One region of the Lentibacillus songyuanensis genome, then DNA from elsewhere that is predicted to be linked to it. Evidence: riboswitches for the same ligand, from Rfam matches in the RefSeq annotation. Region 1 holds a riboswitch; the other holds the start of a gene.

Region 1 (4,216 bases):
CAAAACTCGCTGAAAGCATGGCTAATTTATAAATTTGGTGTGGATGGATATGATCAAGTATTAATCTATCGGAAAGTTAGCGGGTATATCTTTTCGGCAATCATTTTTGGCGGATTTATGTTGGCAATGGTCAAAACAAACAATTATTTGCGCGAACATGCGTCTGAATATGCTGGTGAGACGCTTCATAAGTGATCGTGAAAAGAGCCGCTTGTAAGCGAGATCACTGAAAAGTACCTTTCATAATCGTTTAGAAGAAAACGGGCTTAAAAACGTGCGAGAGCAGACTTGAAACGTGCGAGATGCATAGGTTTTCTAAATAAATCTATTTCACTTTTTCACCAGCCTCCTTGTAAGCTGCTCTTTTCACTCTTATCAAATTGGCGCCTTCTCAATCACTCGTTCCTTTCTTCCTACCGTTGTTTCTGCATACTTAAGCGAGTTCATTACAGCTTCCTCAGTAGTCTCTACAACCGCCTGAAAGAGTTGATTCATTACTGGATGATCATCGCGGATATGGACAAGCGTCTCTGTCTGATGATTGCTTTCATGCATGTATGGATTGGCTGTCGAAAACGCAATCGCGATATCTCCGCTGCCATTGGCGATCTGGCTTCCGGTTCGTCCGAGTCCAGCGGCACAACGCTTGGCCAAACGTTTCAATTGCCGGTCGTAAAGTGGGGCATCGGTGGCAACGATCATCATAATTGAACCATCGGGTGTGTCGAGTTGTTTGTTATTCCAGTTGGCAAACTGCGCATCTTCCCGCTTGCCGAAATTGCTTAACACCAGACAGCCAACTGTATACTCAGTCCCTTCCGCACAAATCATTCTTGATGCCGTGCCAATTCCTCCTTTATAACCAAAACAAACCATCCCTTTTCCAGCACCGGCAGCGCCTTGTTCCACCGGACCTGTTGTTGCGTTTTTAATAGCTTGAATCGCATGCTCAGGTTTGACTGCTTGCAGCCGCATCGAATTTAAATAACTATCATTACACTCTCCAACCACAATATTTATCGAACTGGTGGAGTCGCCGACTTCCTTGTTTGTTTCCAGCATATATTGCAATGTCCCTTGCAGCACAGCCCCGACACTAAATGTGTTGGTGAGCATAATGGGCGATTCTAGTAGTCCGAGCTCATCCATTTGAATGAGTCCGGCTGTTTTACCATACCCATTAATGACGGCGCTCGCTGCCCGTGTTTTCTTAGTGAAAAGATTATCGCCATGCGGGAGAATAGCTGTTACACCGGTGCAAATGGTGTTAATGTCATCGATTTTTTTATATAAGGTGACATGACCAACTTTAACCCCTGGTACGTCGGTAATGCCATTGGATGTTCCTTTTGCGAGATTCATCGCCAAGCACGCTCCTCTATTAATTTTGGTAAGGTTATATAATGGACGATAGAACTAGTTGAGTAGTCATAATAGCATAAATCATCCTAAAATACTTGCAGTCCGTTTTCATTTACGTTATAAATAATATACAAGTTCATATTACAATCCTTCGGGGCAGGGTGCAATTCCCGACCGACGGTAAGAAGCAGCGTTTTGCTTTAAGTCCGTGACCCGTGCGGTTTTCGTAACCAAGCGGTGGATCTGGTGTAACTCCAGAGCCGACAGTTAAAGTCTGGATGGGAGAAGGAATGTTAGATAGCAAGCATGATCGTGAAAAGGTTTCGTCTGTGCGATCGGATTATTTGTATACCAATAATCTGTATTGCCAATTTTTAGTATACCTTAATAGAAGCATGTGCTTGTTTATTTAAACTTCTACCCTAACGCCTCTGAAGCTGATTTCAGAGGCTTTTTTGATTTTAAGAATAAAAAAGGGAGGGAGAGCTATTTTGAATGATAAGGATTATATGGAACTTGCCTTGAAACTGGCCACAGCAGTATTGGGACAGACCAGTCCAAATCCGCCGGTAGGAGCGGTGGTGGTGAAAGATGACGTGATTGTTGGCTTTGGCGCCCATCTAAAAGCTGGTGAGGCGCATGCGGAGGTTTATGCACTGGATATGGCTGGAGAAAAAGCAAATGGAGCGACGATTTTTGTCACGCTTGAGCCGTGCAGTCATACGGGAAAAACATCACCGTGTGCGGATTACATTATTGCAAAAGGAATCCATCGGGTGGTTGTTGCGGTGGCAGATCCGAATAAAAAGGTTTCTGGCAGAGGGATTGCGAAACTCCGTAGTGCTGGAATAACTGTTGAAGTCGGGATGTTACAAGCGGAAGCAGAGCAGGTGAATCGGGTGTTTTTCCATTACATAACAACTGGAATGCCGTATGTGACATTGAAAGCGGCTACGAGTTTAGACGGGAAAACTGCGACTGTAACCGGAGAGAGCAAATGGATTACCGGGGAAGAAGCACGTTTGGATGGACACCGGTACCGACACTATCATGATGCCATTCTTGTTGGGGTGAACACAATACTGGCAGATAACCCACGTTTGACCACACGAATTGGTGATGGTGGAAAAAACCCGATCCGAGTAGTTTTGGATACGATGCTAAAAACGCCATTAGATGCCAAAGTTGTCACCGATAAGCAAGCGAAAACGATTATTTTCACCAGTAAAGATGTTCCTGGGGAGCGCTTGAAGCTTTTTCAGAAGCAAGAGCAGGTTACCGTTATCCCGATTGAGCACCAGCAGGTACACATTGAAGACGTCCTGCGATATTTAGGCAAAAAAAGGATTACCTCGCTATTGGTAGAAGGCGGCGCGAAGGTTAATGGTTCCTTTCTAGCAGCCAAAAAGATCGACCAATTTATTATATATATGGCGACTCAGCTGATAGGTGGGGCAAACACGCCGACTTCCTTTGCTGGGGCAGGATTTGAAAAATTAAGCGATGCCCTATCGATGGAAATCAAACAGGTAGAAATGATTGGGGAAACGATTAAAATCACGTGTGTTCCACGAAAGGATGATAGCGATGTTTACCGGGATTGTTGAAGAAAAAGGTACAATCACTCAAATGGATTATGTCTCTGATCAGGCTGTTCGGTTAACAATTGGTGTGGAAAACGTAACAACCGATTTGCAGGTCGGCGACAGTATTGCTATAAACGGGATTTGTCTGACCGTTACGAATTTTTCTCAGTGTGATTTTCAAGTTGATGTGATGCCGGAAACGATGAAATCAACCTCGCTGAACGACCTTGATACAGGGTCACATGTCAATTTGGAACGGTCACTTGCGGTCAACGGCCGGGTTGGCGGACATTTTGTATCCGGGCATGTCGATGGTATTGGGAAAGTAATGGAAAAACAAAGAAAAGAAAATGCGTCTTACTATAAGGTTGTCATTCCAGAAGAGTTCCAGCGATTTGTATTTGTCAAAGGGTCAATTGCTGTTGATGGTGTGAGTCTAACCATTTTCTCAGTGAGTGACAAGGAAATTACGCTATCCTTGATTCCCCATACAGTTGCCGAGACAGTTTTAGGAGGAAAAGAGCCTGGAGACAGCGTTAATCTAGAGTTCGATATGTTAGCGAAATATGTACAGAACATGATGGAACAACAAATATTCCACAAAGAAAGAGGGTAGCAAACATGTTTCATTCCATTGATGAGGCGATTACTAATTTAAAACAAGGAAAACCAATTATTGTTGTAGATGATGAAAACCGGGAAAATGAGGGGGATCTGGTTGTGTTGTCTGAGAAAGCAACACCGGAAGTGATCAATTTTATGATTACCCATGCGAAGGGCCTGGTGTGTACAACGATCACAGAAAAATTAGCCAAACAACTAGGTTTATCCATGATGGCGAAACAAAATACTGACCCATTCGGTACCGCGTTTACCGTGAGCATTGATCATCAAGATACGAAAACAGGGATAAGTGCGGTGGAACGTTCGCAAACAATCCAGGCTTTACTGCGGCCGGATACCAATGGAAATGATTTCAAGCAACCTGGCCATGTTTTCCCATTGATTGCTAAGACTGGCGGTGTGTTGACGCGGGCAGGACACACGGAAGCATCCGTTGATTTAGCCGATTTGAGCGGTGCCTTTCCATCATGTGTAATCTGTGAAATCGTCAAAGAAGATGGAACGATGGCGCGTGTGCCAGACTTAATGGAGACTTCCGAGCAATACGACTTAAAAATTATTACCATTGCGGATTTAATCGATTACCGAAAAAAGCATGAAAACCATGTAACACGTGAGATTGAAACGGTATTGCCAACCGAATT
Region 2 (4,216 bases), on a different contig from region 1:
ACCAGACAATCGATATAGATCTTGATCCTTTTTATAGCTATCCAGGTGGAGAGATTGGGTATGACGATGGTACGGCTGAAAACGCGCGAGCATTTTACGATGCCGGTAATGGTTGGGGTGTAAAAATGACCTTACCAGAAGGAAAAGATACCGCTGTTGTAACCGATGGGGTCTTCCGCTTCTGGGATACCGAGTGGCCTGTACCGGGTGGAACAGAATTTGCCGTGGAAGTTTGGGATGCTTCTGGTGAAGATGGTGCTCCTGGCAAAAAAGTTGCCGGTCCAATTGATGCCGAAGCAATGCGTAACGGGGAATGGACGGTTGTTGATTTGAGTGAACATAATATTGTAGTTGATGGTGATTTCTATATGGTATATATACAAACAGAAGGCGATCCAAACGCCCCAGGTTTGGCAACAGATGAAGATGGAACGTATGCGGAACGAAGCTTTCAATTGGTGGATGGAACATGGTCACCATCACCAGCAGATGAAGGCAACTATATGATTCGTGCCCGGGTAAGTTATGAAGTGGCTGATCCAGTCATTACATCACCAGATGATGATCTGATCACCAATGAGAAAGATGTAACCATTGAAGGTACCGCCTCACCAACCACAACGATCCAGTTGATGAACAATGGGGACGAAGCCGGTACCGCAGAGGTTGCAGAAGATGGTACATTTGCTATTGAAATAAAGCTTACGGAAGGTGAAAATGAATTTACTGCTGTTTCCAAACTAGACGGGGATAAAACGGGTGCCTCGAAACCGGTGACCGTCACATTAGATACGAACAATCCGGAGCTGACGATCGACAATCCGAAAGATGGAGACAAGACCAATCATGAAACCGTGACGGTAGAAGGAACGGTTCAAGATGCGAATTTGGATTGGGTTAAGGTAAACGGGGAAAAGGCTAAGGTTACTGATGGTGCTTATTCCAAACGAATTTTGCTTGATAATGGTGAAAACAAAATTAAAGTGGTTGCCAAGGACCAAGCGGGTAATAAAACGAAGAAAAATGTGAAACTTGATGTAAACATGGATGTTCCTGTGATTGACAATCTGACGCCAACAGATGATGTGCAATTACAGGCGGGGGAAAGTGTGAAAATTGAATTTGATAGTGACCCTGGGCTGGATGCAACGTTCTTTGTCCAAATGCCGCTTACAAACGCAAAAGCGAGCTTAAAGAATGTAACTGAATTACCATTGCGAGAGACTTCTGAGGGGCATTATGTAGGATATTGGACAGCTACCAATAATGTCGAGGCAGAAGGTGCCGTTATTGAAGTAAAAGTTACCGATGATTACGGAAATGAAACACGTCAAACAGCTGATGGTAAACTATTTATTAATGTAGATAACAAATAAATGTTAGGCGTAGAGGGATGATGTTGTTCTGCGTATCTCCCGTAATAGGAAATGAAATAGAAGCAAAAAAGCTAACCCTTAATGATGAGGGTTAGCTTTTTACATCATTATTCTTTTTCCCGCTGATTGTCGTTTTCCGTTATATAGTATTGGTTTGCTTCTGCTCAATCCAGCTTCGTAATTTGATAAATAATGGAACAAATAGTAATCCAACCACGACCCCTTTGATAACATTAAATGGAAAAATAAAGAACATCGCAGTAAAACGTTTCACACTTTCTATCTTCATGTCTTCCATTCCCATAAACCATGCATAAACAGGGAGGATAACAAGGTAGTTTAATATACTCATGGCAAGTGCTGAAATCAATGTTCCCACAACAAGCCCCGATACAATGCTCTTTACGCCTTTATATTTATGGTAGAGCACGGCAACTGGAACAATAAACAGGACCCCGGCTAAGAAATTGGCTGTTACGCCTACAGGTTCACCACCGCCGACAACCATGTAAAGCAAATTCTTAATGGCTTCCACAATCACACCGGCCATGGGTGAAAAGATGAGCGCTGCAATTAATGCTGGGACTTCACTAAAATCAATTTTTAAGTACCCGGGTAAAAATGGCAGCGGGAAATTTAGGAAAAACAGTAAGAGGGAAATAGTTCCCAATAAAGCTAAAATGATCAGTTTTAATAATTGTGATGATTGCGTGTTTTGCTTTGGCATCATCGATCTCCTCCTTCATCTGGTTATCGATTCACATCTCGTGATGAAGGATTGGCCGTTTTTAAACATAAAAAACCCTAAAGCGCCTAATCGGGGCTTTAGGGTATCGTGGTAACAGAAATAAACATGTGCAATAGCTTTTGCACAAGAAAACGGCTCGACATCTTCTCCCATCCAGACTGTAACTGTCGGTCCTGGACTCACACCAGGTCAACCGCTTTAACATATGTTCAAGCGGGTCACGGACTCTGAAGCACTATTGCTTCTTACCGTCGGTCGGGAATTGCACCCTGCCCCGAAGATGGAATCGATATGATATTGTTACTTATAAGTATACATCGTTTTCTTTTATTTGCAAGTATTTTGGCTGTGTTTTTCGTTAAAGGAGAAGTTCATATCTAAAATGTGGCGAGGCATAATGGGAATTTTGTACGTTAAGGATAAAGAATACAGGATAGGAAGTTTAGTATGTTGGTTTTTCATCCAATAGGAAGTTGATGGAAAATGCGACGTAGTGACAATTGTCTTTGATGACACTTTCTTTATAAACTGCGGGGTAAGAAGTTGTTGATATCCAAATACGAGTGCTGGTACCGCCGTCCGGGTGAGGGGAGGGCAACAGTACTTAAAAGTTATTAACATATAAAAAAAGAAATCCGGGCGAATACAAATTCCAAAAGAAAGAAATTTGAATCGTTCAGATTTCTTTATAACTACACTATTTTTCTTCTTCTGCCAAATTTCGTGCTGTTGGTTCTATTTCCAAGCGTTCTGCAGGGATAGGTTTTCCGGAAAGTTCACTTAATCCATATGTGCCGTTTTCGATACGGGTCAATGCATCATTGATGTCCTGTAAACGATCCCGGCGCATTTGACCGAATCCTGCGTCCCTTTCTTGTTCAAACTGCTCTGTTGCCATATCAGCAGGATGATTATCATAATCGGCTAATTCATGTAAAGAATCATTTGGACCTGAACCTTCATGCTTTTTTACTTCTGCCAGCAATTCTTCCTTCATTGTTAGCAGCTGATGTTGAAAATGTGTTACTTGCTCTTTACTTAGATTTGTATTACTCATTAAGATTGTCCCCTTTCTTCTTCTTAGGAACGACTCCAATCGTACATCGGGAAAGACAAATCAGCTCATCTTGTTCATCCACGATCGTAATTTCCCATACCATGGTGGTTTTTCCGATATGTCTGGGGACGGCTTTGGCTGTTACGGTTCCCTCACGTTTGCTCTTGATATGGTTGGCATTAATTTCAATGCCAAATACATTGAATTGGTTTGCATCAACATGAAGAAAGGCACCGATACTTGCAGCTGTTTCTGCCAGGGCTGCGTTGGCTCCGCCATGTAAAAATCCGGCCGGCTGATGGGTGCGATAATCAACTGGCATGGTCATGACAACCAGATCCTTATCGAGTTTCTCAACGTTCATTCCAAGCGATTCAAGTAGTGTCCGGGAAAAATCCATAACAAACCTTCTCTCTGAATCAAAATACTTCACTTAATAATAATGAAATCCCTAACAAAAACCCATAAATGGTGTTTGTTTTCCCGGTAGCGACCATCGCAGGAAGCATTTCAATTGGTTTGGTCTTCCCTTGAAATTTCCTATATACATCGACTGCTTTAATACCACTCAAAAACACGATAAGTGACCAGATTGGTAATAATCCATCAATAATATAGTAGGCAGTTAGTCCAAAGGCGATGACAAACAGGGCACCTAGAAAACGGATCGCATTTTTTCTGCCAAGCAAAATGGCGATTGTTTTTCGACCATTTTCCTTATCGCCGTCCAGATCCCGAATATTATTCGACATCATAATACAGCCAATAAAAATCGCAACCGGAATGGAAACTAAGATGGTGGAAGCTGTAATAGTTAGCGTTTGAATGAAATAGCTGATGCAAATGATGACTGTCCCCATCAGGAATCCGGAAAATAGTTCGCCAAGTGGTGTATAAGCAATTGGTAACGGTCCGCCAGTATATAAATAGCCGAAAAGCATACAAGCTAAACCAATAACTGCAATCCACCAGCTGGAAACGGCACAAATATAAACACCGAGCAGCATGGCAACCGCAAAAAATGATAGGGCTAAT

What was found. A riboswitch is a leader RNA that binds a small molecule or an ion and turns the genes downstream of it on or off. The one in region 1 is predicted to bind FMN.
Region 2: another riboswitch for FMN. It lies ahead of WMZ97_RS19455 (ECF transporter S component); the one in region 1 lies ahead of ribD (bifunctional diaminohydroxyphosphoribosylaminopyrimidine deaminase/5-amino-6-(5-phosphoribosylamino)uracil reductase RibD).

What each region holds. Positions count from the first base shown of each region.
Region 1 is NZ_JBCLVH010000014.1:65,337-69,552, forward strand. Features, by position in the region: gene WMZ97_RS14150 (VC0807 family protein) at 1-195, shown strand, start outside; gene WMZ97_RS14155 (DmpA family aminopeptidase) at 376-1,362, opposite strand; FMN riboswitch at 1,506-1,656, shown strand; gene ribD (bifunctional diaminohydroxyphosphoribosylaminopyrimidine deaminase/5-amino-6-(5-phosphoribosylamino)uracil reductase RibD) at 1,854-2,969, shown strand; gene WMZ97_RS14165 (riboflavin synthase) at 2,950-3,564, shown strand; gene WMZ97_RS14170 (bifunctional 3,4-dihydroxy-2-butanone-4-phosphate synthase/GTP cyclohydrolase II) at 3,570-4,216, shown strand, end outside.
Region 2 is NZ_JBCLVH010000029.1:11,779-15,994, forward strand. Features, by position in the region: gene WMZ97_RS19450 (S8 family serine peptidase) at 1-1,376, shown strand, start outside; gene WMZ97_RS19455 (ECF transporter S component) at 1,516-2,103, opposite strand; FMN riboswitch at 2,262-2,410, opposite strand; gene WMZ97_RS19460 (TraR/DksA C4-type zinc finger protein) at 2,822-3,181, opposite strand; gene WMZ97_RS19465 (hotdog fold thioesterase) at 3,174-3,581, opposite strand; gene WMZ97_RS19470 (1,4-dihydroxy-2-naphthoate polyprenyltransferase) at 3,601-4,216, opposite strand, start outside.